One region of the Bacillus sp. FJAT-45350 genome, then DNA from elsewhere that is predicted to be linked to it. Evidence: riboswitches for the same ligand, from Rfam matches in the RefSeq annotation. Region 1 holds a riboswitch; the other holds the start of a gene.
What was found. A riboswitch is a leader RNA that binds a small molecule or an ion and turns the genes downstream of it on or off. The one in region 1 is predicted to bind glycine.
Positions count from the first base shown of each region.

Region 2: another riboswitch for glycine. It lies ahead of CD003_RS03870 (trimeric intracellular cation channel family protein); the one in region 1 lies ahead of gcvT (glycine cleavage system aminomethyltransferase GcvT).

Region 1 is NZ_NISU01000001.1:2,252,975-2,269,250, forward strand. It holds gene gcvPA (aminomethyl-transferring glycine dehydrogenase subunit GcvPA) at 1-692, opposite strand, end outside; gene gcvT (glycine cleavage system aminomethyltransferase GcvT) at 730-1,821, opposite strand; glycine riboswitch at 2,083-2,179, opposite strand; gene CD003_RS11315 (DEAD/DEAH box helicase) at 2,299-3,987, shown strand; gene CD003_RS11320 (YqhG family protein) at 3,965-4,759, shown strand; gene CD003_RS11325 (DUF2759 domain-containing protein) at 4,917-5,093, opposite strand; gene CD003_RS11330 (hypothetical protein) at 5,247-5,774, opposite strand; gene CD003_RS11335 (MBL fold metallo-hydrolase) at 5,870-6,505, shown strand; gene CD003_RS11340 (class I SAM-dependent methyltransferase) at 6,873-8,006, shown strand; gene CD003_RS11345 (DUF2626 domain-containing protein) at 8,075-8,317, opposite strand; gene CD003_RS11350 (helix-turn-helix transcriptional regulator) at 8,473-9,183, opposite strand; gene CD003_RS11355 (YqzE family protein) at 9,391-9,585, opposite strand; gene CD003_RS11360 (shikimate kinase) at 9,636-10,133, opposite strand; gene comGG (competence type IV pilus minor pilin ComGG) at 10,133-10,471, opposite strand; gene comGF (competence type IV pilus minor pilin ComGF) at 10,506-10,940, opposite strand; gene CD003_RS11375 (type II secretion system protein) at 10,937-11,278, opposite strand; gene comGD (competence type IV pilus minor pilin ComGD) at 11,265-11,690, opposite strand; gene comGC (competence type IV pilus major pilin ComGC) at 11,690-11,992, opposite strand; tRNA gene CD003_RS11390 (tRNA-Thr) at 12,468-12,540, opposite strand; tRNA gene CD003_RS11395 (tRNA-Asp) at 12,548-12,624, opposite strand; tRNA gene CD003_RS11400 (tRNA-Ser) at 12,673-12,763, opposite strand; tRNA gene CD003_RS11405 (tRNA-Asn) at 12,768-12,842, opposite strand; tRNA gene CD003_RS11410 (tRNA-Ile) at 12,846-12,922, opposite strand; tRNA gene CD003_RS11415 (tRNA-Gln) at 13,054-13,128, opposite strand; tRNA gene CD003_RS11420 (tRNA-His) at 13,144-13,219, opposite strand; tRNA gene CD003_RS11425 (tRNA-Met) at 13,237-13,313, opposite strand; gene comGB (competence type IV pilus assembly protein ComGB) at 13,632-14,666, opposite strand; gene comGA (competence type IV pilus ATPase ComGA) at 14,653-15,729, opposite strand; gene CD003_RS22675 (MTH1187 family thiamine-binding protein) at 15,856-16,197, opposite strand; partial or broken gene CD003_RS22680 (DUF1385 domain-containing protein) at 16,273-16,276, opposite strand, start outside.
Region 2 is NZ_NISU01000001.1:756,173-772,448, forward strand. It holds gene CD003_RS03810 (DUF5392 family protein) at 1-237, shown strand, start outside; gene CD003_RS03815 (6-carboxyhexanoate--CoA ligase) at 600-1,391, shown strand; gene bioA (adenosylmethionine--8-amino-7-oxononanoate transaminase) at 1,369-2,736, shown strand; gene bioF (8-amino-7-oxononanoate synthase) at 2,729-3,898, shown strand; gene bioD (dethiobiotin synthase) at 3,895-4,578, shown strand; gene CD003_RS03835 (cytochrome P450) at 4,662-5,849, shown strand; gene CD003_RS03840 (GTP-binding protein) at 5,879-6,370, opposite strand; gene CD003_RS03845 (hypothetical protein) at 6,363-6,650, opposite strand; gene rpsN (30S ribosomal protein S14) at 6,678-6,947, opposite strand; gene CD003_RS03855 (alpha/beta fold hydrolase) at 7,328-8,104, shown strand; gene CD003_RS03860 (ParA family protein) at 8,448-9,353, shown strand; gene CD003_RS03865 (hypothetical protein) at 9,362-9,805, shown strand; gene CD003_RS03870 (trimeric intracellular cation channel family protein) at 10,093-10,710, opposite strand; glycine riboswitch at 10,778-10,860, opposite strand; glycine riboswitch at 10,862-10,973, opposite strand; gene CD003_RS03875 (helix-turn-helix domain-containing protein) at 11,181-13,007, shown strand; gene CD003_RS03880 (amidohydrolase) at 13,211-14,401, shown strand; gene CD003_RS03885 (DUF5058 family protein) at 14,495-15,190, shown strand; gene CD003_RS03890 (small-conductance mechanosensitive channel) at 15,233-15,964, shown strand; gene CD003_RS03895 (DEAD/DEAH box helicase) at 16,219-16,276, shown strand, end outside.

The DNA of each region.
Region 1 (16,276 bases):
TGAGTTAACTTTTCAATTTCAGCTAGATTCTCGATTGAACCGAAAAAGTTTGGATATTGCACAATTACACAAGCTGTGTCTTTATCAAATTCGTTCTTCAATGCATCAATATCTGTAACTCCGTCGGCCGTATCAATTTCCACAACCGTTAAGTTTTGTCCCTTAGCATTTGTTTTTAATACGTCACGTGCTTCGGGATGAACTGCTTTTGATACAAGAATTTTCTTTTTTTTCGTTTGACCACAGCTCATCATTGCTGATTCTGCTAGTGCTGTCGGGCCGTCATACATACTAGAATTGGCAATATCCATTCCTGTTAGTTCACAAATCATTGTTTGATATTCAAAAATGGCTTGAAGCTCCCCTTGAGAAATCTCAGGTTGGTAAGGAGTATATGCTGTATAAAACTCTGAACGAGAAATAACATGATCAACAATTGATGGAATATAGTGTTCATATACTCCAGCACCTAAAAATGAAACCGCCTTTTGTAAATCTACGTTCTTGCTAGCTAACTCTTGAAAATATTTAATTAATTCAGGCTCTTTTAAAGCATCACTAATATTTAGTTGTCCTTTAAAGCGAATACTTTCCGGAATATCTGCAAATAACTCTTCAATTGATTGAACCCCTATTGCTTCTAGCATTTCTATTTGATCTTGCTCTGTCATAGGTAAGTAACGATGAGTCATCAATAAATCCCCCTTGAATATGTTTTTTTCAATTCCCTTACTTTGCTCTTGAATAGAAAGGCGTCTTAACTACTTTTGCTTTTAGGCGTTTTTTACGAACCTGTACCTCAACCTCTGTACCAACTTCTGTATAGTCAATATCTAGTAACGCAAGACCTACATTTTTCTTTAATGTTGGTGATTGAGTCCCTGTCGTTACTTCTCCTATTTTTTTCTCACCACTGTACACCTCATAATGAGTACGTGGGATCCCTTTATCTATCATTTCAATTCCAACTAGCTTTCTTTGTAAACCCTCTTCTTTTTGACGTTTAAGGGCTTCTTTTCCAATGAAGTCAGCCTCCTTATCAACCTTAACAGCAAAGCCAATACCTGCTTCTAATGGTGTAATGTCTTTTGTAAGTTCCTGACCATACAAAGGTAATCTAGCTTCAAAACGAAGAGTATCACGAGCACCTAAACCACAAGGTACAACTTCCTCATCCTTCATTATAGCTTGCCATAAATTTGATGCCTCATCTTCATTACAATAGATTTCAAATCCATCTTCCCCTGTATATCCTGTCCTAGACACTAGAGAACTTACCCCAGCAATAACTACTTCACTTTTAAATTTAAAAAACTTGATTTCACTTAAATCTGTCTCAGTTAGACGTTGTAATACTTCCTCTGCCAATGGACCTTGAATTGCTAATTGAGCAATTTCTTCAGAACTATTTTTCACTGTTACACTGCCTGTTATATGTGACTCAAGCCACTCAATATCTTTTTCTATATTTGATGCATTAATTACTAGTAAATAATCTTCGTCCGCTCGTTTGTAAACAAGTAAATCGTCTACAGTTCCACCATCCTCATAGCACATAGCTGTGTATTGAGCTTGACCATCCTTCAATTTAGAAACATCGTTTGTAAGCATTCTTTGTAAAAATGAAAGGGCACCTGGACCTGTTACATCTACTTCACCCATATGAGAAACATCAAACAAACCTACTTTTGTACGTACTGCTTCATGCTCTTCTTTAATGCTTGAAAATTGCACTGGAAGATCCCATCCACCAAAGTCAATTGTTTTACCACCATGTTCCTTATAAAGGTCAAATAAAGGTGTTCTTTTTAAATCTGACAAATAAATCGCTCCTAACTTTTAAGTAAAATAGTTTAATGAATTTTTACACAAGTTACTATTTTTTTCAAAAGACTATATTTTATAGATTAATTTCAGCTAATTTTGATTAATCTATATAAAAAAAGACAGAGAAGTACATACTAAATAAAAGCATGTTCTTCTCTGTCCTGATACCAGAAAGTTTCTTCTTTATTGATTCAATAAAGAATGTCTTCGTGGGTGGTTCTAGTAAACGTAATACTAAAACTCTCTCCAGAGGTGCGTCGAGCAAGAGTCTTTTTTGCCTGAGAGATTCGCTTATCGCTTGCTCCTTCGGCGCCACAATCACGAACATTGTAGTCTCTCCCCTTGCTTTCATTCGCTTATTTACTATTTTTTAATAGTTTTCTCACGTTTGAGTATACTATTTATATTAATATCCTACCAATTGATTAGAATAAAGGCAACATTAATTTTTTCAGGAAAGGATGATTAGCCATGAAAATAGAAATAAATTTTTCTAAATCGTGGCAAGACGAATTTTTAAAAAGAATTGATGAAGACGGACCGTGGGCAAACTGGGAAACATTTAAATTAGCTTATGAGGCTGAACAGCACCTATCCATTCCTGATTTCCAAGGATTACAAGCTCCTAAGCATTTATCAAACTTACAGCCCTATCCTCATCAAATTGAAACTGCTAATACAGTGATAGAAACGATGAATGGTAAAGCCATTCTAGCAGATGAAGTTGGTCTTGGAAAAACAATTGAAGCGGGCCTTATCCTAAAGGAATATATGATTCGTGGATTAGTTAAGAAAGCTCTTATCCTTGTGCCAGCTTCTCTAGTATCCCAATGGAGCTATGAATTAAATCAAAAATTCTTTATTCCTGCTGTTCCTCAGAGAAAGACATATGTCTGGGAACAGTGTGATGTAGTTGTTGCTTCTATTGATACAGCAAAACGTCCACCTCATCGGGAAATTGTTCTAGAGCAAGATTACGATTTAATTATTATCGACGAAGCTCACAAACTAAAAAATCCTAAAACAAAAAACTATGAATTCATAAAAACATTAAAAAAGAAGTTCTGTCTCTTATTAACAGCTACTCCTGTACAAAATAAGCTGGAAGAAATCTTTAATCTCGTTTCTTTATTAAAACCTGGTCACTTAGGTGATATCACTAGTTTTGAAAAGGCCTATCGCTCAAATAAGCGCTCACCTAAAAACGAAGAGCAGTTACGAGAGCTCGTTAATAAAGTAATGGTTAGAAATCGAAGAGAAGAAACAGGAATTGAATGGACAAAACGTATTGTTGAAACTGTTCCTATCACCTTTTCTCGAGAGGAACGTACTTTATATGATGCAATTACAAATTTAAAATATGATGAAAATGTCCGAACAAACCATTTCTCACTACTAACTCTCCAACGTGAGGTTTGTAGTAGTCGTGAGTCTGCGTTCATGACGTTAAAAAATATGATTGATAAATCTCAAAAGGAAGGCAATACAATTCCTGTAGCTGAGAATTTAATGGAGATGATTGGTAACATCTCAACAAACTCGAAGGCTGAAAAAGCCCTTGAGATAATCAAAGGCATAGACGGTAAGGTCATTATTTTTACCGAATATCGTGCGACCCAATTATATTTACAATGGTTTTTAAAGCAACATGGTATTTCATCAGTTCCATTCCGTGGTGGATTTAAACGAGGAAAGAAAGATTGGATGCGACAGCTCTTTCAAAACCATGCACAGGTGCTAATCGCAACCGAAGCAGGTGGTGAAGGGATCAACTTACAATTTTGTAGTCATATTATTAACTATGACTTACCTTGGAATCCAATGCGTATCGAGCAGCGTATCGGACGTATCCATCGTTTAGGACAACAGCAAGATGTACGTATTTATAACTTTGCTGTGGAGGATACAGTTGAACAGTATATTCTCAAATTACTCTATGAAAAAATTAGCCTCTTTGAAAGTGTTATTGGTGAATTGGATGATATACTCTCAAAACTTGAGTTACCATCACTAGAAGAGCATGTAAGTGATATTTTCTTAAACTCCGACTCAGAAGGAGAAGTACGTGTGAAAATGGACCACTTATCTGCAATTATTAACCAAGTTGCTGAAGAGGAAAAGGAGGAACAACAAACAGATGCAACAGCATCAAATTCATAATTACTTAGAGCGGTATTTTATTTCAAACGAGTGTCAAATTATTGATAATGAATCAGGACATCTCCATGTTCAGTTATCAATTGATATGGATAAAGCACTTATGAATCGTCCCTTTTATTGGCATTACTTAGAAAAGACTGGTGGCACACCACAACCAATGAAAATGACATTAATTACAGACCCAGAAAAAGTATCAGAAGATAAAAAAGGGGAGATTATTCACTTTGGCTCTCCTAGATTGCATCAAATCTTTCAATCAACGAAAGAATTAGGTGGTGTCATCCGCCTTTATGAAGATGTACCCGCAAATGGACAGCAATCCACCCCATTACAGCCGTGGATTTGTATAAATGTCAAAATCTCTTATCAGTGTGATCGAAAAAAGGATGTAACGTTATCACTGGGTTTGAATCTAATTAATGGACAAATTGTCCCTGGCTTCTTTGAGAAGCTTATAGAAAAAAACTTAACGCCTAAAATTCCTGACTTTTGCTTTACGCTCTCTCCTCTTATTACACCTAAGAGTGGACTAATTCGTTTGGAGCGTATAATAGAAACCTATATCGAGGAACAGGACGATGATTGGGCGCAAGCTGCTAGAGAACGTTGGGACGAAGACCTACAGTTATTAAACCGATTTTATGAAGAGAAAGAGGAAAAACCAGAAAGTTATTACACTGAAAAAGAAGCTCTAAAGAGTCAATATGAGCCAAAGATTATTGCCTCAATCATTAATGGTGGTATGTTTTATTTACAACAGAAAGTTTTTTAGGAATTATGAATTATGGGTTATGAGTTACGATAGAGAAATTAGTAACATTCACTCATGAAGTCTATTAATTTTTTACAATTCATAACTCAAACCTCATAATTCATAATTAAAAAAATCCTGCTCGTATAACGAGCAGGATTTTTCCCTTCACAACTGATTAAAATGCTGAACCGGTTGTAATAACATCGAAAAGAGTCATAACACCAAACCAGCCGAATACTGCTAGCGAAAGACCAGCAAAACCAACTGCAAAGAAGTTCTTTGTTTTTAAACTTTTTAATAATCCAAATGCACAAAAAATAGCTACTAAGATCATATTGATTGCCATAAACATGGGCGACTCCCCCTTTCCTTATGTAAAAGATCATAACCCAGAGATTATCATTACTTATTATAAACTTCTCTGAGGAAAGTTTCATCATAAAAATTTGACAGAAATAGAACAGAAACGTATCCTCAATAATAGCTTGGGCGATTTTCTTTTATTTTACTCTCTTTCACCACTTTTGTCGAGCCAGTTTCTTATTTCGCACCTCTTCTCTTGGAAGCTAATACCGATTTTATAAGCCTTTGCATAACCACTCATTAAATCTTCTTTTTGTTTGTCCACAAAGTATATCTCTTCGTCTTTAAAGTCTACCGCAATTAAGTCTTCCTCAATCTGATAAATAGCCATCTTTATCTGCTCTTCTTCTCCTTCATTTATGACGAAACAAGAAGTCTGGTCGGCAAACAAAAAATAGTTATCATTTTCTGTTTTAAAGCCATAATCTAAAAACGCGTCTTCTAGCTTAGGTACTTCTATTTGAAATAATTGATGATTAGATTCGAGTAATTTCTTCTCACCTAGAAAGTTTCCTAAACGAGTAGCCTCTTCTTCTGTTTGAACAATGAATAATTCAACATCATCATCAACAATCGAAACTATCTCATAGATTGATTGGAATAATGGTTCTAACTCCTCTGTCGATAAACACTCGAACGACTTCATCTCCACCCCATAGCAAATATTCATCACCATGTACCCCTTTTTATAGAGTTTTCTATTTTTGATTCCAAACTATAATAAGTGTAAAATAAGATTGAATTGGATGCAATGGAGGAGATTAGATGAATTGGACACAAATACCTTTGGGACCGTTACAAACAAATGCCTATATCCTTATGAACGATAAAAAAGAAGTCGTTATTTTTGATCCAGGTGGCAATGGGCCTGAATTAAATGCTTGGTTAAAAAAAGAAGACCTAAAACCTATCGCTATTTTACTAACTCATGCTCACTTCGATCATATCGGTGCAGTTGATGATGTTCGTGACGAATGGAATGTAGAGGTCTACATACACGAAAACGAACAAGATTGGTTAGGTGATGCAAGCAAAAATGGCTCAGGTCGTTTTTTAGGCAATGATGCCATTGAAATTAAAGATGCAGATCATCTTATTTCAATGGAAGGCACGTTAACTATCGGTAATTTCTCGTTTGAAGTATTTGAAACACCTGGACACTCTCCTGGTAGTGTCTCTTTCTATGTAAAAGATGAAGGTGTTGTATTCTCAGGTGACGCACTTTTTGCTAACAGTATCGGTCGAACTGATTTACCAGGTGGAAATCATCAACAATTAATTAACAGTATTAACGAAAAGTTAATGGAATTACCAGAAGATACGATTGTCGCTAGTGGACACGGTCCAACAACGACAGTAGGTAAAGAAATGGACTCAAATCCTTTCTTAAACGGATTTTAAGATTAGTTGTTCGACATGTAAGAACAAATGGGGTGTCCCAAAAGGTAAAAAACGACCTTTTTGGAACGAGGCCGCTGAAAAAATGTGATTTTCACTTTTTCAGCGGCCTCGTTTGGGACACCCCTATATTTTTAACGACTATTAGATACATTACCCTTCAATTAACTGGAATTAGGAACAAAAAAAAGAGACTTCCTAACCGTTAGGAAGTCACAAGGGGAGTAAATCGTATTATTAAATGAACTATGAGGGGGAGGGGGACTCCCAAATCATTGTATTCACCAATGTAAATTTAGTATATTATATACTTAACACTATGTCAATGGTATTAATGATTTTTTGTAAAAATAAAAGGAGAAAATTTCAAATGAAAGAGACAATCATTCGTTTCATAAACGAACAGCCTACAAAAAAAATTTCATATGCTACTTTTATTGAAAAAGCACTTTACGATGAAGAACAAGGCTATTATATGACTGACAGAAAAAAGCTTGGAAAAGAAGGAGACTTTTACACTAGTGCTACTCTCCATCCTATTTTCGCTAAAGTCTTTGTTCAAACTTTTTTAGATATTATTGAGAAGGAGAACATGACTTATACTATATGTGAAATTGGCGGTGGTGACGGACGATTTGCGAAGGCATTTCTAGAAGAATGGGAAGAATTAAGTCCCACTACATTTAAAGATGGAAACTATTTATTAATAGAAGAAAGCCCTTTTCATCGTAAATGCCAGTATGAGCGTGTAGGACATTTAAAACAAGTACAACAATTCTCCTGTCTTCAAGAAGCCATGAACATACATAAACAATATCAAGGAATTATATTTTCTAATGAATTACTTGATGCTTTTCCAGTCCATGTTGTACAACAAAGGGAATTAGGTCTTCAGGAATTGTTTGTCACAGTAAACGACGAGGCAAATCTGATTGAAACAGAAGAGCCTTGCGAAAATGAAGAGTTGTTACAATGGATAACAGACTATGGTCCACCCTTGCAAACGAATCAAAAAATTGAAGTTCCTCTCGCTATGAATCATTGGCTGAAATCAATCTCAGACTGGATGACCAAAGGTGTTGTCATGACAATTGATTATGGCTATACGAAAAGTGAGTGGCAACAACCAGAACGAATGGATGGTAGCTTGAGAGGATATCATCAACATCAACTAATTAATAACCCTCTCCTATACCCAGGTGAAATGGATATTACAAGCCATATTCATTTAGACGCATTAATCGACATAGGCAAAGAAGTTGATTTAGAGACTTGTTTATTTACAACTCAAGACCGTTTTTTATTATCATGTGGTTTGCTCTCATACCTCCAAGAAAATCACGATCCAAATCCGTTTTCGGAAAAAAGCAAACAAAACAGAGTGATTCGTTCCCTTATATCAGATAGTGGGATGAGCAAAGCTTTTCACGTAATCGTCCAAACAAAAAATGCAAATCAAACTAACAATTATCCTTGGGTTGGTCGGGACCCCTATAAAATATAACACTAGAAAAAAGCGATGTGCATTTAGCACATCGCCTTTTCTTTGTGTTATGTAAAACACATTACATATTAGTGCCCGAAGCTTGGAACAAGTAAGAATGTAGAATAATACGTAAATCCTACAAAGAATACTGTTAAATAAGCACCAAAAATATACACATATGCTCTTTCAGAAAGGTTTAAGTAGCTAAGTGCTAAAAAGCCTCCCGTTTGAGCAAAGAATAAAAGAGCTACGTTGTACATATCTCCAGCAAAAAACAGAACTGCAAATATACCTGTCCAGAAGCCCAGTACACGGAACATACGATCCATACATTTCCCTCCTTCTTTCTATCTTTTGTGTTACTTTCTTAGCACAAACGTACTTATGGAAAGTAAAGGAATAATGATCATAAGATACAGTACACACTTAATTATATATGACTAATGAATCCATTGTAAATGACTTTCTCATTGTCAAATTCGTGTCAATTAGGAATAACGACTGTTGTATATGAACAAGCTGAACAATCTGGCTCGGTCATTAACTCATTTTCTTCTAATTTAATTTGCCCAAAAAAATGAGTAAATATCCCAACTAAAAAGGAATGATGCATAATACAAAGCGTTGCCGAATGGTCATTAATCAATTCTTTAAAAGTACAATTATAAATTTTAAAGTTAATTGTTTTATCCTCATCATTATAATGGAACTCAGGATTTAATCCTTGGTTATTCGACATTTGCTCAACTAGCGTCATTTTTTCTTCAACACTTAAAGTTTCTACATCTTTTCCTACTCTCGAAAGGAATGATTTAGCAGCTTCGATACCGTACTTATAGCCGATGTTCTTAATAGCCTTCTTTCCCTCTTCACCAAAAGTAGCAAGCGTTTCTAATGCCAAATTAGATAACATTTGGTAATCACGGTAAGGAAATTGTAGACTTATGACTTCTTCTGATAATCGATAAAAACGACTAGGGCGTCCACCCTTACCTGTTTTCTTCGTTTCAGAAATTAGCATTTTTACATCTTCTAGCTTTGTTAAATGTAGTCTAGCTACATTTGCATGTATTTTAAAATTATCTGCAATTTCCTGAACTGTGACATCACCATGTCGCTTCGATACAAATTGATAGATTGAAAAACGAGTAGGATCAGAAAGTACATTGGTAATCTTTAACGTTTGTTGCTCCATCTAAAACTCACCCCCTCGATTACATGTCTTGTTCCATTATAATACAACATTTGTAACAAATAAACGTTTTTCATCGTAATATAGGGGTATTTATTCTTACCAAAAAAAGCTGGGTTAAAAGTCTGTAACCTTTTAACTCAGCTTTCTAGTAGAAATCTCTTATAAGATGTGAATAACCACCAATCATAAACAATTAATAAAAGGTCATTAACCTCGTCGTTTTGACTTTCTTTTTCTTAATGCAATTGAAATAGCTAAAGGTATCATCCCAAACATTCGAAAATGTGCCGGTGGTCGACTTTCTTTTTTCTCTAATCTCATTGCCTTTCTTTCATCTGTCGGTTTGTTTACATACGTAACAAATTGCTGTGTTATAAATTTTACTAAGTCATTGAGTGACATTTGAGCACTCCCTTAAATAATAACTACAACAAAGTATCTCCATATTTCAACTAGATATTCAATTGCTCTTTAATTTCCTTTACAATATCGGTAACCGACTTATTCGTTGTATCTACAACTAGTTCTGCTTCTTGGTATAAAGGTAATCGACTTTCATACAAATTTGCGATTTCTTCTAATTTCTTACCTTTGAGTAAAGGTCTTGTCGTATCCCCCTCGGTTCTTCGAATTATCTCGTTCAAAGAACATGATAAGAAAATAACTTTTCCCTTCGTTTGCATAATTTGACGATTTTCATCTTTTATAATGATTCCGCCACCTGTTGTAATAACCATGTCCTCACCATTAATGTTATTTAGTGTTTCTGTCTCAAGCTTCCTAAAGCCTTCTTCACCATACTCTGCAAAAATAGAAGATATTGATTGTTTTTGTTGTTTTTCAATATATTCATCTGTATCAATCACTTGAAAATTAAATGCCTTCCCCAATTCTTTTCCAACCGTTGTTTTACCAGATCCCATAAACCCTGTTAAGTAAACCAAGCCCATTACATTGTTACCTCCCATAACTCATAAACGATACCTAGCTCTTTATTAAAAAAAAGACGAACGTATCGCTGACGATTTTGAATTGTTTTAACATTTAGTAATACTTCTACTTTATCACGGGAGTTTGTTTGAATCCAATACGTTACAGTACCATTTGTATAGTTGAATTGACCATTCTTCCCATATAAGTCTCTTTTGAGAAGATTAACCATATCCAACGTCCCCATTTGTAGTAACGATTCAATTGTTATGATCTCTGTTTGCTCTTGAAAAAATTTCCTCTCAGATTGAAGACGATCAATTTGGTGAAGTGTAAACGCACTAACGAAAAGCATCATACCTAATGTTAAAGGTAAGATATAACCAGATTGATTATTCAGTATCTATCACCCCGCACAAAACATATGACATACTTATAAATTTTCTGTACTCAACGTTATGATTATCAACTACTGTGACCAGAACCGAGCAGTTAGATACTTCATAGCGCACATGCATCACTTCCCGTAATAAAACATCATGGCCTGTCCCATTCAGTCTTCTTCTGATTAAATTTCCGAATTTTTCAATTGAAACTGTTGCGCCGCTTGGTTTATATAGATAAAGAGTAGTTCCAGTAAGATGAATTGAACTTGCTTCACGAATGTCCATCGAAAGCTGATTGCAAAATAAAGTGAATTCAAATTTTTGAGGAGTGGATGCATCATTAGATAATGCATTAATGAATAGGGGGAGCAAGGATATTACAAGAAGAAATATCGAGAAAGAAATAATAGTTTCTATAAGGGTAAATCCCTTCGTGTTCATTTTTTTGCACTTTCACACCTCTCATAAAAGCGGTGATTTCGGCCTTCCCATTTAATACAAACTGTTAGTTCATTTTCTCTCAAGATATTAGTGAAGTGAAAAACAGTATTATGATGATTTTCCAACTCCGTTTCACTAGATAATAAATCATTATATAACCACTCATGTAATTTTATTTTGATTTGTTCTAATGCTAACTGTTCTTCTTGAATCGTCAATCTCTCTTGATAAACTTTTGTTAATATTGGAATGACAACACTTGAAGTCATTATAAGTAACGATAAGGCTACAATCACCTCAAGTAACGAAAAACCGCCCTGATAGTTATGATGAAACATAAAATCTACCACGCCCTAATAAAAATACAATTGAATACCTATTTCCATTAAAGCTGACATACATCGTTCCTGATTTACTAATGTTTCCCTTCGTATTGTAAATAACTTCTGCTAATCCCATTGTTCCTGCTTGAAAGAAAACATGTTCACCATATTCTCGAATAAATTCAATTCTACCAGCCTGTCTAATAAGGAAAGTTGGAGTTGGAGTGTTAATAAAGAGGCAATTTGTACTTTGAGCGTTAGAAAGAGCCATTTGCTGACAAAGGTAAAGGTCATTTGTAAGTTGTGCAAGCAATCGTTGTTCTTTCTTGTCTGAAATTGCTTGAAGAGATAGTACACTAATCGTACTAATTATAGAGATGATTGATAACACAATAATAACTTCAAAAAGAGTATATCCTTTTTGCATTATTCGCTAACTCGTTTCACAATTCCGCCTTCCAGCTTTAATTGTGTTTTATCTGAGCATTCAATGCGATCTACATATCCTTTTTCTTTTAACACTTGAAGATTCGCAGGCGACTCACCGGTTTCAATTTCATAAGCTCCAACTTGAGCTTGAAGTAAGTCAACTGTAGCATCACATCCCTTAGAACTTGCTACCGTGTTATTTTTGGTCATATTAGGGACAGCGATAAGCAATAAAATAGAGATTATCATTAAAACGATCATCATCTCAATTAACGTAAATCCACTATCATTTTTTAACATTCACACTCTTTCTCCTTTCATTTTAAATAAAAAATAGTTGAATCGTTGACCAAAACTGTGAAAGTAATATGCAGAAAATAGAGGGGCGTTTTTGGGGTTAATGAATAGAGATAATGTACATATCAATCTCCTCCATTCTTTAAGAGGGTAGTAGAGAAAATTTTCTCCACAGCTAACTAATTTGACATAATTCTAGAAATTCCTTCATGTTTTTTATTTTTTTTGGAAATAATATTAGAGAATAAGCAGCCTTACATTGGTCTAGTTAGAATTGGTAAACAATCTTTTTAGAAATACAAAAAACATGCCTATGACCATGAGATTGCTGAAAAGGTCCAATAAAGTGGATTCAGGAAGCGGTAATGGCTTCGCACATTACTTAAAAAGGCTGCTGAAAAAGTGAAAATCAAACACTTTTTCAGCAGCCCTGATGACATGCTTAAATTTTTTTTTAATTTACAGTTGTAAAAAAATATGCCGGCAAGAGGACTTGAACCCCCAACCTACTGATTACAAGTCAGTTGCTCTACCAGTTGAGCTACACCGGCGTATAAATGGCGGTCCGGACGGGACTCGAACCCGCGACCTCCTGCGTGACAGGCAGGCATTCTAACCAACTGAACTACCGGACCAAAAGTATATGGTGGAGGATGACGGGACGGGCCATTTTATAAAATAAATGGCGGAGAAGGAGGGATTTGAACCCTCGCGCCGCTTACACGACCTACACCCTTAGCAGGGGCGCCCCTTCAGCCACTTGGGTACTTCTCCATTTTGGCTCCACAGGTAGGACTCGAACCTACGACCGATCGGTTAACAGCCGATTGCTCTACCACTGAGCTACTGTGGAATATGGTGGGCCTAAGTGGACTCGAACCACCGACCTCACGCTTATCAGGCGTGCGCTCTAACCAGCTGAGCTATAGGCCCATTACAATTACTCGTCGCATGTTAGAAAAGATGTTTACACATTGTATTAAACATAGTGCCGAGGGCCGGACTCGCAAGCCCCACCTTGGCAAGGTGGTGTTCTACCACTGAACTACTTCCGCTTATAAAAATGGCTGGGCTAGCTGGATTCGAACCAGCGCATGACGGAGTCAAAGTCCGTTGCCTTACCGCTTGGCTATAGCCCAATACTAGTTATTTAATGGGGCGACTGATGGGAATCGAACCCACGAATGCCGGAGCCACAATCCGGTGCGTTAACCACTTCGCCACAGCCGCCAAGATAATAAAATAAATGGTTGCGGGGGACGGATTTGAACCGCCGACCTTCGGGTTATGAGCCCGACGAGCTACCAGACTGCTCCACCCCGCGTCAATATTATAGAATACGGATGATGTTAAGCTCCGTAGTATTAACTGTTTCTTCCTCTACAAGCTAACTTATAGAAATTAATATGTCAAAACAACTCGTAGTCAACCACTTAGTAGAATGACTCGTAGCTGAGCTAAGGCCCCATATTGAATGTATCTTATCGTTACTGACCATAAGCAACGATATTTAATATAACATAAATTAATTATTTATCGCAATACTTTTGTAAATTTTTTTGCTTTTTTAAACGAAAAAAATTACAAATAAAAATTTTTGTTGTTTCAAAAGGGAGTGAGTCCCTTTTGAAACAACAACACCTTAATCTAAGGAATTAATTAATTCAAATACTGGTAATAAGACTGACAAAAACATACTCAATACTAGTATACCAATAATAAGAAACAAGCTAGGTTGAATAATAATGAGTAGTTTATTAAGTTTCTCCTCTATTGCACTATAAAGTAATTCACTGTAATGAAATAACTCTAAGTCTAGCTGCCCCTTATCTTGTCCATGTTGGATTACTAATGCCAGTTCTTTTTGGTAATAGCCTCTTTTACTCATTACATCGGAAAGATTCTCCCCTTGATGTAACAGTAATTTAACTTCCTCTGCTTCATTTTTATAAAATAATAAGTTATCTTGTTCTTCAAATACTGATAGTGAGTCGTAGATTGACATCCCACCCTTTAATAAACCACTTAATTGTAAGCTAAAATAATAAGTTATGAATAAGGTAACAAATTGATTTACAACTGGAATTTTTAAAAATATTGACATTTTCTTATGAGGAGATAATTCACGGAAGTATTTCATATAGAGGACTAGTATAACAAACAATGTGACAATAATAATAATGACTAGAATCGGTATATGTTCGATAAAGCCTAGAACAAATAATGTAATCAGTGGAAGCTCATTATCAACTGTGTGGAAAAGAGATTGAAAATGTGGAAAAAGATATTGGACCATTACAATCGAAATGGCAATAACAATCCACAATAAAAATAAAGGGTAACGTAGGAGCTTTAGTAGTTTTTCTTTTATCGTTTCGCGTTTTAGATAAATATCTCCTGCTCTTTTCATACCACGAGCTAAATCACTATTTCGTTCAGAAAAATACAAAAACGCAGCAATATCTTTAGGTATATTTATTGTTTCTAAAGCTTTATGAACAGCAATACCTTCTTTAAGTTCATCTAATATAAAGAATAATTGCTCCTTCACTACTTTCTTTTCTTGAAAGCTTAGGAGTTCAATCCCAGATGTAATCGTGTATCCTTGCTCCAATAATACCCCTAGTCGCTTGAGAAACAATGCTTTAGCTGAGCTTTTCCACTTATCTTTTCTCATTTTTTTCACCTATATATTTCTCATAGTAACTTTGATGAAGAAACCCTAAAGCAATTCCCCGTTTGATTCCTTTTTCTAAGGTGTCGTATGGAATTTGCTCACCAATATTCCCATTGAGCAAATCAAATCTGGACTTTAGTGCATCACCTGCTAAAATCTCGTATAAGGAATAACGATTTTTCTTTATTAATTGGATACAGAGTGGATGACAGCTCCCTCCACAATAAGGACACGTTACATTTACGAGACGCTGGGAAACGACCGCTAATAATGTTTGCTCTAAATCAATTAAGGGTATGTTAAGGTCCGTTAATCTGTGTAGAGCACCAATTGTATCCTTTGCATGTAAGGTAGCTAAGACAAGATGGCCAGTGAGCGCCGATCTTACTGCTAGTTCAGCTGTTTTTGCGTCACGTATTTCACCAATCATAATAATATCAGGGTCATGCCTTAAAATAGATCGTAAAGCTTCGGTATATGTAATACCTGCTTTTTCGTTTATCTCAATTTGTAAAAAATCATCTGTCTTTTTTTCTATTGGGTCTTCAATTGTAATTATATTTCTCGGAAACAATTCTTTTATTGAATGAAGGAGAGAGTATAAAGTGGTTGTTTTACCCGAACCAGTTGGTCCAGTTAATAAGAGTAAACCATTTGCACGCTTTAAAAATGAGAACAATTGATTTGTATGCTTTGGAAACAAAGATAGCGCTTTTAATGATAAAGTTTGTTCTTGAGGAAGAATACGAATAGCTAGGCTTTCTTGAAAAGGTGTTGGGATAGAGGAAATACGGAGGTGTAAGTGACAATTATGGTTGATAAAGTCCATTGAGCCACTTTGGGGTCTTCTTTTTTCACCGATATCCATTCCTGCACGAAATTTGAAATGACTGATGAGTTTTTCACAGGAACTTTTAGTTACTATTTCATATTCAAGTAATTGCTGATTGATGCGAAGCCGTATGAGTGCATCTTTTCTTCTTGGAACGATATGAATATCAGTTGCTTGCCTATCATACGCCTGTTGAATAAGGAGTTTACTTTTTTGTTCAATATGGAGCAATCGCTATCACCTACTTCTACTAAAATATATAACAGCTATTATCATTCGATAAAAGTAGTCAAAATCCTTCTTAGAAAAAAGGGGACTAAAAGTATAACTTCTAATACCCCTTCAAGGTTGATTATTTTACTCTGATTTCTGTTCTGCGTTATCATCAGTTGTTGTTGCTAGTTTCTTTTCTACAGTAGCAACCTTCTCGTCCATTTTTAATTCTTTATCACGTCGGTCATCAATTCGGATATTTGTTGCTACTCGCTGAACACCAGCCTTAAACGGCGCTTCATGGATAGCTTGTATAACCTCAAATAATACAGGTAGCTCTCCTTCTATAATCGTACTCATCGGTGTTAAACGATACGTTATTTTGTCTTGATAGCTTTCGAGTACCTTATGAATATCAGCAACGTAATCACTAACACTAGGCGTATTCGTACCAATTGGAATTATCGTAATATCAACAATTGCCATCCTCTTAACCTCCTTTTTACCCCTTTTCGGTTCAACTAAATGTTCAGGGAACTCCACTTCCGCTAATCGACGATACGAT
Region 2 (16,276 bases), 1.5 Mb from region 1:
TTAGGTGCGATTGGTATGGCATTATACAAAGAAACGGTTCATCAAAACAAAGAAATTCAGAAAAAAAGTATTGAATATATAAAAGAAAGAATAAAGGGTAGCAAATCGGTCCCAGAAGAAACGAAGGACCAATACATCGAAAAGGTAACTAGAGAGCCAATGATAGCATTACAAACGTTTTGTGAATTTCTAAGTAAAGAAGAACGAATCAAGAGAATGGAAGATTTTAGTGCGTGATTTTTCAATTATAGTTAGAGAAGCCCAGGATTATTCTGGGCTTCTTTGAGTTTATTAACTATCTATTTGAACTAATTTTCCAATTTGTAACGAAATAAAAACTCTGGGGTTAACATAAGGTATTGATGAATTACTTTTATACATAGTTAACTATCGTCTTATTTTATTTTATATGTAAACCAAAAATAAAAACAAGTTGACATATAGGGTATTAAAATGTAAAATTTTCTAAAAATAGGGTTAACAGTATCATGGGGGTATGGATGCTAAATATGAATAGTGCTCAATATAAAAATATAACATTACTACTTAATTCTAGTGACTTTATAGTCTCAAGAGAGTACAGGAAAAGGCTGATTCGCATGGAGAATAAACTCTTTAGTATTAGAATGAGAGCTGCTAAAGGAGGTTCTCACGAAAATGGTGGCAAGCATATTTCTGGTGGAGAAGTACTAGCAAACTATGAAAATATAAAAAAAGCAGTTAACACCCTGATGGACAAGGCTCTAATGCATTCGAGAGGGAATCCAGATTTTATGCTGATTCAATTTGAAGAAGTACAAAGGCCAGTCCGTACCTTACGACCTTTACCTATTCAAACAAATAACGTGTCGACTACTCAAGAAGGACATCTGTTAGCAAAGCGTCTACTTAAGGAATGTGGTGTGTCGGGTTCAACAATTGAAAGGGCTTACGAATTGATTGCGAAGCCAGAAAATATCGGAATGAGAGGGGCAATGTTATTAACTACTAGTACAGGTGAACGAGTAGACAACAGAGGAGAAAAGGGAGTACGTGTTTCTAGAATGGATTGGGAGCATAGCAATTTTAAAAAATGGGCTATGAGACAAGAACTGTCGAGTAATTTAAGGGTAAAGGAAGCAATTACGCTAGCAACAAAAGTTGCGAACCACCCGGGTATCATTGCAGAGCTATGTTGGTCAGACGACCCTGATTATATTACAGGTTATGTTGCGAGTGAAAAAATTGGCTATCATCGAATTTCAAAACTGAAAGAATATGGTGATGAAAGAGGGTTTCGTATTTTTTTTGTTAAAGAAGCTAGGAACATAGAAAACTATATTGATTATCTTGAAAAAGATCCTATATTACTATTTTGGGAGGAAGAAGATGACAAACGATTTAATTACTAAAAGCAAAAAGCATTTATGGTTACCTTTTACGCAAATGAAAGATTATGATCAAGACCCACTAATTATTGAGAGCGGTGAGGGAATTAAGGTAAAAGATATTAATGGGAAGGAATACTATGATGGTTTTTCTTCTGTTTGGCTTAATGTCCACGGCCATAGAAAGAAAGAGCTAGATCAGGCTATTATCGATCAATTAAATAAAATCGCTCATTCTACTTTATTAGGAATGACGAATGTACCGGCAACGGAATTAGCAGAGAAATTAGTGGAATTAACTCCTGAAAATCTTACACGTGTTTTTTATTCAGATAGTGGTGCTGAAGCAGTAGAGATTGCATTAAAGATGGCATTTCAGTATTGGAAAAACATAGGAAGGCCGGAAAAGCAAAAATTTGTTTCAATGAAAGATGGTTACCATGGCGATACGGTTGGTGCGGTAAGTGTGGGTGCAATCGATCTCTTTCATCATGTCTATGGTCCTTTAATGTTTGAAAGCTTCAAGTCGCCTATTCCTTCTGTCTATCGCTCAGAAACTGGCGATCCAGAACAATGTCGTGATGAATGCTTACAAAATCTTGAAGAACTGCTGAAGGAGCGTCATGAGGAAATTGCGGCTCTAACGATAGAATCAATGGTTCAAGGAGCAGCTGGGATGATTGTCATGCCAAAGGGATTTCTATCAGGTGTAAGGGAACTTTGTACAAAGTATGATGTGTTAATGATTGTAGATGAGGTTGCTACTGGATTTGGTCGTACTGGTAAAATGTTTGCTTGCGAACATGAAAATGTTCAACCTGATTTAATGGCTGCTGGTAAAGGAATAACTGGAGGATACCTTCCGATTGCAGTAACATTTACGACAGAAAAAATTTATCAAGCGTTCTACGATGACTATGAAACGTTAAAAACATTTTTTCATGGCCACTCATATACAGGTAATCAATTAGGCTGTGCTGTTGCTATTGAAAATTTAAGACTCTTTGAAACTGAACGAATTGTTGAAAACGTTCAAAATAAATCAGAACAATTAAAACAAATTCTATCTACTTTACATTCGTTACCACATGTTGGTGATATAAGACAGTTAGGATTTATGTGTGGTATTGAACTTGTGCAAAACAAATCTACTAAAGAGCCGTTTCCATTTGAAACTAGAATCGGTTATAAAGTCTCTTTAAAGATGAGAGAACTAGGTATGCTAACAAGGCCTTTAGGTAATGTTGTTGTGTTTATGCCACCGCTAGTAAGTACTAAGACGGAGCTAGAGGCTATGGTGAACATCATGAAAGAGGCAATAGAAATCGTATGCCAAGAGGAAGTTACGGTGGTTGGACAAGATGTTTGATTCTTGGCTGTCAGATAGAGTCACTAAAATAAAAGAAAATAATCTGTACCGAGAGTTAAATGTCATGAATAGTGGATCTAAACCGATGGTTGAAATGAATGGTGAGGAAAAGCTTATTTTTTCATCAAATAATTATTTAGGACTAGCTTGTGATAAGCGCCTAACAAATGCTGCTGATACAGTTGGGAAAACATTTGGTATAGGAAGTAGCGGTTCTAGATTAACAACTGGAAACACTTTATGGCATGAAAAGCTTGAACGAAGGATTGCTAGATTTAAACAAACAGAAGCTTCCTTACTGTTCTCTAGTGGCTATCTTGCAAACGTTGGTGTATTGTCATCCTTACCTGAAAAGGGTGATGTTATCTTAAGTGATGAGTTGAACCACGCGAGTATTATTGATGGTTGTCGTCTTTCAAAGGCAAAAACTATTATATACAAACACGACCGTATGTACGATCTTGAACAGAAACTAATAGAAACACAACACTGTACTAGACGTTTTATCGTTACTGATGGTGTGTTCAGTATGGATGGAAACATTGCACAGTTAGATGCTATTACAGCTTTAGCAAAGAAATACCAAGCCTTTGTTATTGTTGATGATGCACATGGTACAGGTGTACTTGGTGAAAATGGACGAGGGGTATGTGAGTATTTTGGAGTTAAACCAGACGTAATGATTGGAACTTTAAGCAAAGCAGTTGGAACAGAAGGTGGGTTTGTAGCCGGCTCTAGAATACTAATAGATTTTCTGATTAATCATGCTCGAACATTCATTTTTCAAACAGCAATTCCACCTAGTGTTTGTGCAGCTTCCTATGAAGCAATAAATATAATTGAAGAAAATAAACAGAAGAGAGAATCATTAATGGTGAAAGTAAATCTAATTCGAACAAGATTACAAGCCTTAGGTTATAACGTAAAAGGTGATGAGACACCAATTATTCCTGTAATCATAGGAGATGCAAAAAAGGCTATATGGTTTGCTGACAAGCTACAAGAACATAACGTATTTGCGCCTGCCATTCGTCCGCCAACAGTAAAGGATGGAGAATCACGTATTCGTTTAACTGTTACCGCAGAGCATTCTTATGATGATATTGATACTTTAATTCAAGCCTTTGAAATAATTCGTAGTGAACAAGAGGTGATTATATGAGGGGAGTCTTTATAACTGGTACGGATACAGATGTTGGTAAAACGGTTATCTCCAGTGGAATTGCAGGCGTGTTACGGGATGAAGGTGTAGATGTTGGTGTGTTTAAACCAATGTTAAGTGGAATTAAACGTGACGATCCGGACAGTGATACATACTGGTTGAAAGCGATGTCGGAAACCTCACTGAGACTTGAGGAAATCACCCCATTTCAATTCGAACAACCTTTGGCTCCAGGAATGGCACAGGAGCTAGAAGGCAAGAACATTACACTTGGTGATATTTTAAGGAAGTGGGATAACATTCGAAATAGACATGACTTTTTTATTGTTGAAGGAGCTGGTGGGATATCAGTTCCTCTAGGTAAGGACTTTTTAGTCAGTGATTTAATCAAAGCGTTAAACCTTCCAGTACTAATTGTAGCTCGACCAAACCTTGGAACGATTAATCATACTTTTTTAACTGTAGAGTATGCAAAAAAGCTTGGCCTAACAATTAAGGGAATTATCATAAATGGAACTAGTGTTAAAAAAGATCTTGCTGAAAAGCTTAGTCCTAAGGTAATAGAAAAGATGTGTTCTGTTCCCATTATAGGTATAACTCCAAAAATAGATGAACTTTCAAAAGTAACTGTAAAGAAACTTATAAGAGACCATCTTACTTTAGAAGTATTACATAAGTAGTTGAGAATTATGCTCTCAAAGAGTAGAAACAAAAAAATTGAAGAATTGTATTTTTACACATCTTCTTGAGAGGGGCTTAACCAATGAGTCAAAAGACAAAGCTGAGACCATCGGATTTTGTTCAGGATCCATATACCTTTTATAGTGAAATCCGCTCAATAAACAGGATATATAAGGGCAACCTCTTGCGTTATCCTGGTTGGTATGTAACTGGATATGATGAAGCAAGCTTAATTTTAAAAGATGTTCGTTTTCAAAATCGCGTTCCTCTTCCAGAGACAACCAAAAAGTACGAAAGACTAAAAAGTGTACAGGACAAGATGATGCTTTATAAAAACCCTCCAGACCACAATAGATTACGTGAATTTGTAAGGGAAAGCTTTACTCCTAAAGCGATGGAACAATTAGCCTATCAGGTTGACAATATAGCGTACAATTTATTTCAAGATGTGAAGAATCAAAAGAGGATGAATATCATTGCTGATTTTGCTTTCCCGTTAGCAAGTCTTGTTATAGCTAACATGTTAGGTGTGCCGGAAAAAGATAAGGAATTTTTTCGTAAGTGGGCATTGCTTTTAATTCAAACAATTGATTTTACTCGTTCTTCTAAATCTCTTGAAATAGGTAACGATACAATTGGTGAAATGGTCACTTATTTTAACGAATTGATTGAGAAGAAGAAACTAAATCCACAAGATGATTTAATTACTTTATTAACAGAGGAAAAAGATGGCGAGAAATTAACGAACGATGAAATACTTTCAACATGCATACTACTTGTGATTGCAGGCCATGAAACAACTGTAAATCTAGTTAGTAATTCCGTATACTGTTTATTAACAAATCCTAATCAATATCAAAAATTAAAAGAAAATCCTATATTATTAGATACTGCTATTGAGGAATTTTTACGTTATGAGAGTCCTACTCAAATGATAGCTCGGATTGCTTCGGAAGATGTGACAATCAATCAAATTGAAATAAAAAAAGGTGAGCAGGTGTATGTGCTACTAGGTGCAGCAAACCGAGATCCGAAAAAGTTCGATAATCCAAACACTCTAGATATTACAAGGACCCTTAACCCTCACCTCTCGTTTGGTTCCGGTATTCATTTTTGTCTAGGGTCTACACTTGCAAAAATGGAAGCTCAAGCAGCAATACGAACTATTATTGAAAACACTAAGAATATCAAATTTGAATCTAATGAAGTCGAATGGAGAGAGCTTATGAGTTTCAGAGCGCTACAAGAGCTTCCGATTATATTTGAGTAATTTAAATCATTCTCAGGTACGAAAATCACTTAAATAGTAAGTCCCGAATAATGAATATTACTTATTATTCGGGTAAATAACACATTTGATACCCAAGATGACGTTTGAATTGTATCAACTGAAATTGAGTTACCTACTTGTGAGACAGCATAAAGTTCTTGCTTAGAAGGGTTATAGCATTTTGCTTTCATACGAAACACTTCGTTAGGAAACTCACTGAAAAATTGTTCCAGTTTAGAAAAATTAATTGGAAGATAGCTTTTATAAACATAAGTATCAATTCCATACTGTCCGATTACTTTAAGCTGATTTCTAGATGCAAATAATTCAACCTGATAAGCATAGAGGGAAGAGATTGTATTAATGTCAAAGGGGTCTTTATTTTCAGTATTTTTCTCAAGAAAATCCTCGAATGTTACTATTAACGCTCTTGGTTGTAGAATTCTAACAAATGAAAAAATTTCACCTAAACGTTCAGGAGAGATCGTTTCAGTATTACATATAAGAATTGTGTCAGCCATTTCTAACTGATTTATTAGTGTTTCTCCTATTTAAAGCTTCTCTTTCTAGTGTTGTGATCAGATTGGTTTCTGTATTTATCTCTTTATCATGAACGGCTTCTCCAATTATTCCACTAAGTTGAAACGAGTCCTCTACATTTTTAATAAGTTCAATATTTGTTTGTCTGTATAGAACCTTTGTTATTTTATTTTTTTTGATTTCTTGAATTTTTTTAACCAAATTACATTTGTCCTTTAATGAGAAGCCTGTGATAACTGTTAGAGGTTTTTGTTTTTTCAATCTTCACACATCCTTAACTAATAAATCTTACCAACTTGATTTCTTAACACCTGGAATTTGTCCTTTATGTGCAAATTCTCTAAATGCAATTCTAGAAAGTTTAAATTTACGCAGTACACCACGAGGTCTTCCAGTGTGCTTGCATCTCCTTGTTAATCGTGTAGGGGACGAGTCCCTTGGAAGTTTACTCAGACCGATATAGTCTCCTTTTTCTTTTAACTCTCTTCTTCTTTCAGCATAACGGGCAACAAGTTGTTGTCGTTTTAATTCTTTTGCAACCTTTGATTTTTTTGCCACTATTAATACACCTTCCTTTTCTTAATGAAAATCAAAATCATTACGATTTATATAATAGATTAAAAAATATAGGAAGTAAAGTATTGTGAAATTTACGCTTAATTAGGTTGGAGGAAGTTTGTAGTATAACTGATTATTTACGGGTCCTATTAAATGATGAAAAATATGCTTGGTTTCAAGATAGGGTGAAAAAGCAAATACTCAAAATGTTTGTTAGAAAAATTCATATTCACGCTAATTGATTATTTACAGGAGTACTGAATAGATATATCATCAAAATGATACAAACGTACATACATACTATGGGTTTATATGTTATACAAGAATATTGTGTTCGTCTTAGTAAAAAAAGTCGATTGCAGTTTATGGAGGTAAAGAGAATGGAAATGCACTATCGAACGTGGGGAGATCCACAAAAAACACCTGTTATACTTCTTCATGCCCTTGCTTGTCACAGTGGCTGGTGGAAGTGGGTAGCACCTCATCTTGAAAAAGAGTACTATCTAATTGCCCCTGATTTAAGAGGCCATGGTCAGAGCCCACATGCGGAAAGCTATAGCTTTGATGATTATGCAGAGGACATCGAAGAGCTTGCTAGAAAGTTTGCCCGTCCTTATGCTATCGTAGGTCATTCGATGGGTGGCTATGTTGGTCTTAAAGTGGCTAGTCGTGGGGTCCAGACACCTGCTGCTTTACTAATAGCCGATATGAAAATTGACTCTCCAGAAGAGGAGTTGGCTGGATTACGTAAAGCTTCTCAAAAGAGTGGACGTACATATGAGTCTATGCAAGACGCTGTTGGCAATTATAAGTTACTACCACCTCAGCACGTTGCCCCGTTGGAGCGAGTGGAGGAAGTAGCTAAAGAGTGCTATAAGGAATTGGAAGATGGACACTGGGGAGAGCGTTTTGATCGACGAGCTCTTGCAATTGAAAATGTTGAGTCAGTGTTGGTAGCCCAAAAGGTTACTTGTCCTGCTTGGGTTGTTAGAGGAAAGGGAAGCTTAGTGATGCCTGAAACAGGGGCCAAGGAGATCGCTCGAGTCACCGATGGACCATTACACGAGATGGAAGAGGCTTACCATCACCTTCCATTGGAAGTGCCAGAAGAGTTTGCTACCGAAATCCGAAACTTCTTGGTCGAGAACAAGCTTTAAGTCTCGATTACGTTGATATTTATACAGTGAGCTTGCATGATGTAACATTGTTATATTTTAGGTGCGTATAGAAAACGTAATGTCTATGTAAGAATTTAATCTAATTATAATTAATAACCCTAGAGGCTATATGCGAGGGGACTAAAAAAGTGAATACCACACTTTTTTAGTCCCTTTTCTATATGCCCTTAGGGTTATTTTCAAGTTGAAGTATCTACTTATCATATCTTTAAGACCTAAATCACCTTTAATGGGCATAACAACTCCCTCTAATGATAAAAAATGTAATAAATATCCTATTACTTAATACATTACAATAAATTAGCATCTAAGGGGGAACTGTATGTTAAGGTCGAGAAAAATTTTTGTTGGAAACTATAAAGGTGGGGTAGGTAAAACGACAAGTATATTTCAAATAGCGTTACATTTAGCAGAATTAGGGGAAAAGGTATTGCTAATCGATTTAGATCCTCAATGTTCTTTAAGTGAGATTTGTTTAGCGAAACAAGAAATGAATTTAGAGGATTTGGCACCAAATGAAAGTTTGAATTATGTTTATGATATGTGGCTACAAGTTAAGAGATTTCGTAGCTTGCCGTTCTATGTAGATCTTGAGCCTTTAGTGAAGCAATTAGAAGATAATGTGCATTTTATTCCATCAAATACGTTCTATAACAATGGTGGTCTAGATGATTTAGCTTTAAACCTTAGGGGTGACCTTGAAGATCTTTTACCTCTGCAACAATTTTTTCAGACAAGTAGGATCGAAGAGGAGTACGATTATATTCTTTTCGATTGTCCACCAAGTAATAATATGATTACCCAAGGTGCATTTTTACTCTCAGATTACTATATTATACCATCAATTATTCAAACATTGAGTATCCGTGGTGTTGTTCACTATATAACTACAGTAGATAAGATATACCAACGTTTTTGTGAGGAAAATCAGTATAGCTTTATTGCGAAATCGTTATTTGGTGAAAAGCCAAAGCTACTAGGAATTTTTGAAACTTTGAAAAAGGGAACTGTAAAAAATGACGACGTAATCAATGATTTAGAAAGTGACCTGCAAAAGGCGAATATTCAAACACTTATGTTTTGTGAAGATGAAGAAAAATTTATTTTTGATACGATAATTAATAATTATGAAGATATAGCACGCTCTACAGCAGAGGGAAAAAAGTGCGAAATATATGAGAATTTAACAGACGAAATTATTAACTGTATTGAGAATTCAATGGAGTGATCTAGTTTATGAATCAAGAAATTGTTGACTATTTAAATCGCCTAAAAAACATTTATCAAACTATAAATAAACCATCGCTTTCAAAAGATATAAAAAGGATAGAGAAGTTAATCGATTCATTAGATGCAAGTAAAGAAAAGAGTGTAAAAAACTTTCAAAAACCTACATTCAAAGAAAACTATGAATCATTAATTAATAAGAAATATGTTGATATGACAGGGGTAAAACTTGATTATAAAAACTTTAATAGTGTTGAGGCGGTGATTGAATTTATAAAAGACGTTTCACAATCGAAGTTACTTAGAGAAACAACAGCAGTGGACTTAAAGCTGCTTTATTGTATATTAACGAATAGTTCCACCGAAATGAAAGGAACGAAAAATGAAATTTACGAAGCAATTAAGCGTAACGTACGAGCAAGAAAGCGCGGAGAAGCGTTTAAAAAATTATGATTAAAAATCTGGTGCTTCTGAAAATCGTTCACACTAAAGATAGGACATCAGGCTCGGTACCGTTATTAAACTAAACTCAAGTTCGACAACAAAATACTACACTACAACCATCTACCTGAGTGTAATAAACACTCAGGTTTTTGTCTATCCAATACACTATTTTGAAACTTCGTAGTATTTTTAATCAATTTCATTTTTGTTAAACAAAAGTAGTTCATCTCGTTTTATTAATAAATCATTACGAGCACCTAAAAAGTATTATTAGTCTCTTCAATGCGAGGTTATGTTTACGCGTTTTGTTCCAGTCCTTTAGTAACGTTCCTAGAAGGCAATGCCCACTCAAATTTAAGTGAGATTAAACGTAAAGTAACGATAATGACAAAAAGCGTATACAGTTGATACGGGTGCTCTGCCCATCCTATACCGATGATGAAACCCGCTATCAAAGCCCAAAAAAGATAAATCTCTTGACGAAAAACAGTTGGTTTTCTTTGAGCTAGAACATCACGGACAATTCCTCCACCGGCACCAGTGATCGCAGCTGAAAACATAATTGCAATAAGTGGTAGATCGATAGAATGTGCATGCATTGCCCCTTGAATTGCAAATGCTGATAAGCCCATAGCATCAAATAGACTCCATTTTTCTAGGTACTGAACAGTTTGACTAGGCATAAAAAAGATTATCGTTATTGTAATAATGGCAATTGTAATAAGAGCTGTTTGTTGCCATAAATCTGTAATAGGTAGACCAATCATTAAATTTCGAATGGCGCCACCACCGAAAGCGGTAATTAGACCCAACGTATAAACCCCTACCATATCGTACTTCGCTTGCATCGCTATAATAGCTCCACTCATCGCAAAAGCAATAGTACCAATCACATTTAACACATCCCAAACCATAAAAAAACCCCCTAGTTTTTAAAGAAAAATAAAAAAGGACAGAGAAAAGGTATCAAACAAATACCTTTTCTCTGTCCTTTTTACCTGAGAGTTTAACCTAAACATGTAGAAGGTTTACCCCGTTGGTGGCGTTTTGCACTCTCCAGAGAAGCGTCCTACTGAGGTCTTTTTTACCTGAGAGATTCATCTCTTGGTTGATTTAGAGATTTGCCCCTTCGGTGACGTAGTTTATCAATCGATACGTTCTCTCCCACAGCAGTCTTTCGCAACTATCCAATTTATAGTTTATACAGTAGTGGAAGAGGGTTTGTTTTGTCAATAAAAAAATATTGTCACTGAACAATGCCAGCCATTCTATGTAGAAGAAATATCTTTCCACTACCTTATTTGAATAAAATAAACTAATATTGTGATAACATACATAATTATTAATCTTTTACATGGATTTCAACATTAAAGGTGGAAATGAAATGACGAATGTACATCGAGAAACGTTGGTAGAAAGACTTAGAAAAAAGAATAAAGAGATAGATTTATTAATGGCAGGGATCCGTGATATTACTTCATCACTAGATAAAGACTATGTTTTGACACAAATTATTAAGAATGCACTTATGGTCATTCCAAATGGTGAGACAGGCTTTTTAACGTTGTATGATTCTTCCTTAGAGCGATTGGTTCCTAGTACAGCAGTTGGTTTTAGTGAAACGATACAACATTTTAGGACAAAGATAGGAGAAGGGATAACTGGTAAAGTATTTGAGGATGGAAAGGCAAGAATTTACGATACAACTTCAAAGATTTATCAAGACATGAATAACCTCTCGAAAGAAAATTTTGAAATATTACACAATTCATTAAACAACCATTTGAAAATAAAGACGGCAATCGGGGTTCCGGTTTCGGTCAATCAAGAACGAATCGGTGTGCTGATCCTTCATCAATTTAGTAATGAATGTAAATTAAGTTTAGATGACGTGAAACTACTGCAAGGTTTTGCTGATCAAGTAGCAATTGCAATCCAGAATGCAGGGTTGTACTCTGAATTAAAGACAAGATTGCACGAAATAACACAGCTCAGTAAACAACTAAGGGAAAAAAATGAATTTCTACAAAAAAGAAATAAAATTCATGAGATGTTAACCGAGTTTTCACTTCAGAATCAAGGAGTAGAAAAAATAATCAATGAAATATCTCGAATGATAAAAAGTGATGTTTATTTTATTAGTTATCTAGAAAATGAGTTTTACCCTATGAAAATAAGGAAAAAGCCTCCCTTGAGTATAGATGAAGTAATGTTACTTTCGACGGATAATAGGAATCCTAAATATATAGATGTTTTAGAAGAAAAAGTGATTCAAGGTTACTATTTCTATCCTGTAGTAAACGGCTCGATCTTTTTAGGTTGCTTCATTGTTTCTAGCAATTCTCCTGTATCTGAGCTCGAAAAAATCACGATTGAACAAGGGGCATCAGTATTAGCGTTAGAACTCATTAGAAAGAGAACGCTAACAGAAATACAATTTAAGAAAACAAGAGAATTTTTTAATGAAGTTCTTGAAAATAAAGATGAAGACTATTTACAACAGAAAGGCAGTGAATTTGGATTAAATTTATCGGAGTATTTATTTTGCGTAATTTTTCAAACCTCTCAGCAGGAAGATATACAAAAACTTGATGTAAAGATGCATCGATTAATTTCGATTGTAAAAAAAATCATGTCTAACGTAGATTTTATTATTTACGCAATAGATAATCGTGTTATCTTGCTTGCAACGATTAGTAATCCAGACGCCCATAAAATCATTAAAAATAAGCTAGATATGTTTATAAAAGATTGGATAATGGTTGAGGACTCACCTTACCGTATTGGTATAGGGAATACTTATAAGGGGATCAGTAATAGTAAGAAAAGCTATACTGAAGCAGAAAAGGCTTTGAGCTATTTACTAAATCAAAAACGAACAGGGGTTATGTTCTATAAGGATATGGGTTTAAACCGATTATTTGTTAACCAAGACTATGGTGAAATTAGTGTATTTATACAAGAGGTATTTGAACCATTACAAACTGCAGTAGCCAAAAGAAATGACCTAGAAAAGACGTTAATTACGTATATTTCAACTAATAAATCGGTTAATGCGACTGCTGAAATACTTCATATTCACTCGAATACCCTTTATCAGCGCTTAAGAAAGGTGGAAAAATTACTGAATATCGATTTTTCTAATCCGGAAGATACGTTAAAAGTCCAATTAGTTTGCCACATGGTAGAAACCTATACTAAATCTAATTAATGCATCAAATAAATAAGATATAGCGTAATAAAAAGCAGGTGGATACTTTCATCTGCTTTTTAATGCTGTATAACGAATTATAAAGTGTGGAAATCAACAGTAATTTGATAAAAACGATGGTTAGTTACACATAGTAAAAATATTCTGATAGTTTATACTAATTAGTATACAAAGTTAATTCTGAAAAAAAGGGAGAGATACTAGTGGTTGAACATTTACTTTCTAAATTTAAAGAGTTGTACCCAGAATTAGTAGCTATTCGTAGAGATTTACACATGTATCCGGAAATCGGGTTCAAGGAAGAAAATACCCCTAGAAAAATTTCTGATTATTTACGTAAGATAGGGATTGAAGTTCAAACGGGTGTTGGAGGAAATGGAGTAGTCGGAAGAATTCGTGGTGGTAAGCCAGGAAAAGTGGTAGCGCTACGAGCGGATTTTGACGCACTCCCAATTCAAGATGAGAAAGAAGTCGAGTACCGTTCTAAAATTCCAGGTGCTATGCATGCATGCGGTCATGATTTGCATACGGCGGTGTTACTAGGTGTAGCAAAAGTCCTTTTTGAGGCAAGAGATGAGCTTGAAGGTGATGTCGTTTTAATTCATCAATTTGCAGAAGAGATTATACCTGGTGGGGCGAAGGCGATGATTGAAGATGGTTGTCTAGAGGATGTCGATGTCATTTACGGTGCGCATGTAATGTCTCATGAACCATTCGGAAAAGTAGGTATAAGTGAAGGGTATTTGATGGCAGCTGGGGATACATTTGAAATAGAAATCTTCGGTAAAGGTGGACATGGAGGGATGCCTCACACAACAGTAGATCCACTGCTTGCTGGATGCCAGCTTGTAATGAGTTTACAGCAGATTGTATCTAGGCGTATTGACCCGAACGAAGCGGCTGTTGTATCTGTTTGTTCATTTAATTCTGGAGAAGCGTCAAATGTCATTTCTGACTCTGCAAAAATTACGGGAACAGTTCGAACGTTTGACGAAAACGTTAGAGACCAAATTGAAGAGACAATTGGAACACTAGTGAATACAACTTGCCAAGGTGTAGGTGCAACATCATCTTATACTTATAGTAGAGGATATCCATCTTTAAAAAACGATCCGGAAGAAACGAGAAGAATTGAACGATTGGCGAAAAATATTGTTGATGAGAACCAAGTGGTACACATTCCAAAGATAACAGGAATGGAAGACTTTGCATATTACTTAAAAGAAGTACCTGGAACGTTCGTGTTTGTAGGTGGTGGAAATCCTGAGATAAATGCAATATATCCTCATCATCATCCAAAGTTTGACGTGGACGAACGAGCTATCATTACGATAGGACAGTTATTTATATCAGCAGTGTTTGATTATTTAAATGGTAGTAGTATTGAAGAATAAGTACAAACAAATGACCTTAGCAGGTTATTAAATTTTAATCAATAATGGTAACGGTTACATTTTATGAAACATATTAAAAGTGAGGTGGGATAAATGGATTATTTAGAAATTGCGAATAGTCCGTACATGTGGTTAGCTGCTGCAAGTGCAGTAACTGTTGTATTTGTACAAGCATTTGTATTCGTGAAAAAATCACTAGTGGCTGGTAAAGAAATAGGTTTAACAAACGTTCAAATGAAAAGTGCAATGAAAAGCAGTATGATTTCATCCATTGGTCCATCGATTGTTATTTTATTCGGATTAATCTCATTATTAGTTGCTATTGGGGCACCGATGGCTTGGATGAGGTTATCTTTTATCGGTTCACTTCCGTTTGAATTAATGGCAGCAGGTTTCGGTACGGAAGCGATGGGAGTTAGCTTAGGATCGGAGAATATGACAGCTACTGTATTTGCCAATGCTGTTTGGACAATGGTATTAGGGTCGTTAGGATGGATTATCTTCACAGGCTTATTTACAAATAAGTTGGAAAACATGCAAACGTTCCTCTCAGCTGGAAAAAAGGAGCTCGTTCCTATCATTTCTATATCAGCTATGATTGGAGCATTCGCTTATTTTAGTGCAGACCGTGTATTGAATTTTGATAAAGGGACGATTGCTTTATTTATTGGAGCAGGTATGATGATTGTTCTAATGTGGATTGCTGAAAAGAAAAACAAACAATGGTTAAAAGAATGGGGACTCACATTTGCTATGTTTGCAGGTGCAGTAATTGCATTTTTAATCTAGTTTGAGATTCTACTATAATTCATAAGTAATGGAGGGAATAAGATGAGTAATGCTAAGATGGAAATACCAGTGGAATCTGAGAAAAAAACGTTTTCCTATAAAGATGATTATATCCCTTTTATCGTCAAATGGGGGAGAATTACATGCTTTCTAGGACTGATACTTTCATTTACACCTTTATTTGTTTTAACGTTTGTATACGGCCTGACTCCTGATGCATCAAGTATACTTGCCGGTTTCATTGCGATAGCGGGTGTGGCAGCTGTTCTTTGGATTATTGAACCTATATCTTATTATCCAATCTTAGGGATACCGGGAACGTACATGTCTTTTCTTTCAGGTAATATTTCGAATCTTCGCTTACCGTGTGCGACAGCAGCACAAAAAGCTGCTAATGTTCAGCCAGGTACTGATAAAGGGTCAATTATCTCTACCCTAGGAATTGCAGTTTCCATCATTGTTAACGTTTTGATTTTGACAATTGGAGTTTTTGTAGGTGCATCATTACTTGCGGGGCTACCAGATGGCGTGCGAGAGATGTTTAATTATATACTCCCTGCATTATTCGGTGCGATATTTGGACAATTTGCGATTGCTCAGCCAAAAATAGGTGTGTTTGCTATTATTGTAGCGATTATAATGGCTTGGTTGTTGAGAAATGGTTACTTAGCATTCTTACCAGGGCACCCATCGTATGCTGTAATTATTTGTTCCATATTCGGTACGATTATGTTTGGTAGATATCTTTATAATAAAGGATTATTAGGGAAATAAGGGTTTGAGTTAAATAGAATAGGTGATTTAAGGACAGAGGAAGCTAGTGAAGTGCTAGATTTCTTTGTCTTTTTTTGATAGAGAGGCGGAATACCCCCATCTAACCACGTTTAAATGTGGGTGACTTGAGTCCTTCAAATAAACAAACACTTCATAATTCAAATAACTCTGTATAATACTAATCATTATGCTATAGTTAATAAGCCTTTAAACAAATTATGGCGATAATTTAAAAAGAAAAGAAGTGATCATCATTGCTTGATTTTTTACAACTTGGTATTCGACAAGAAATAAACCATACATTAAAATCAT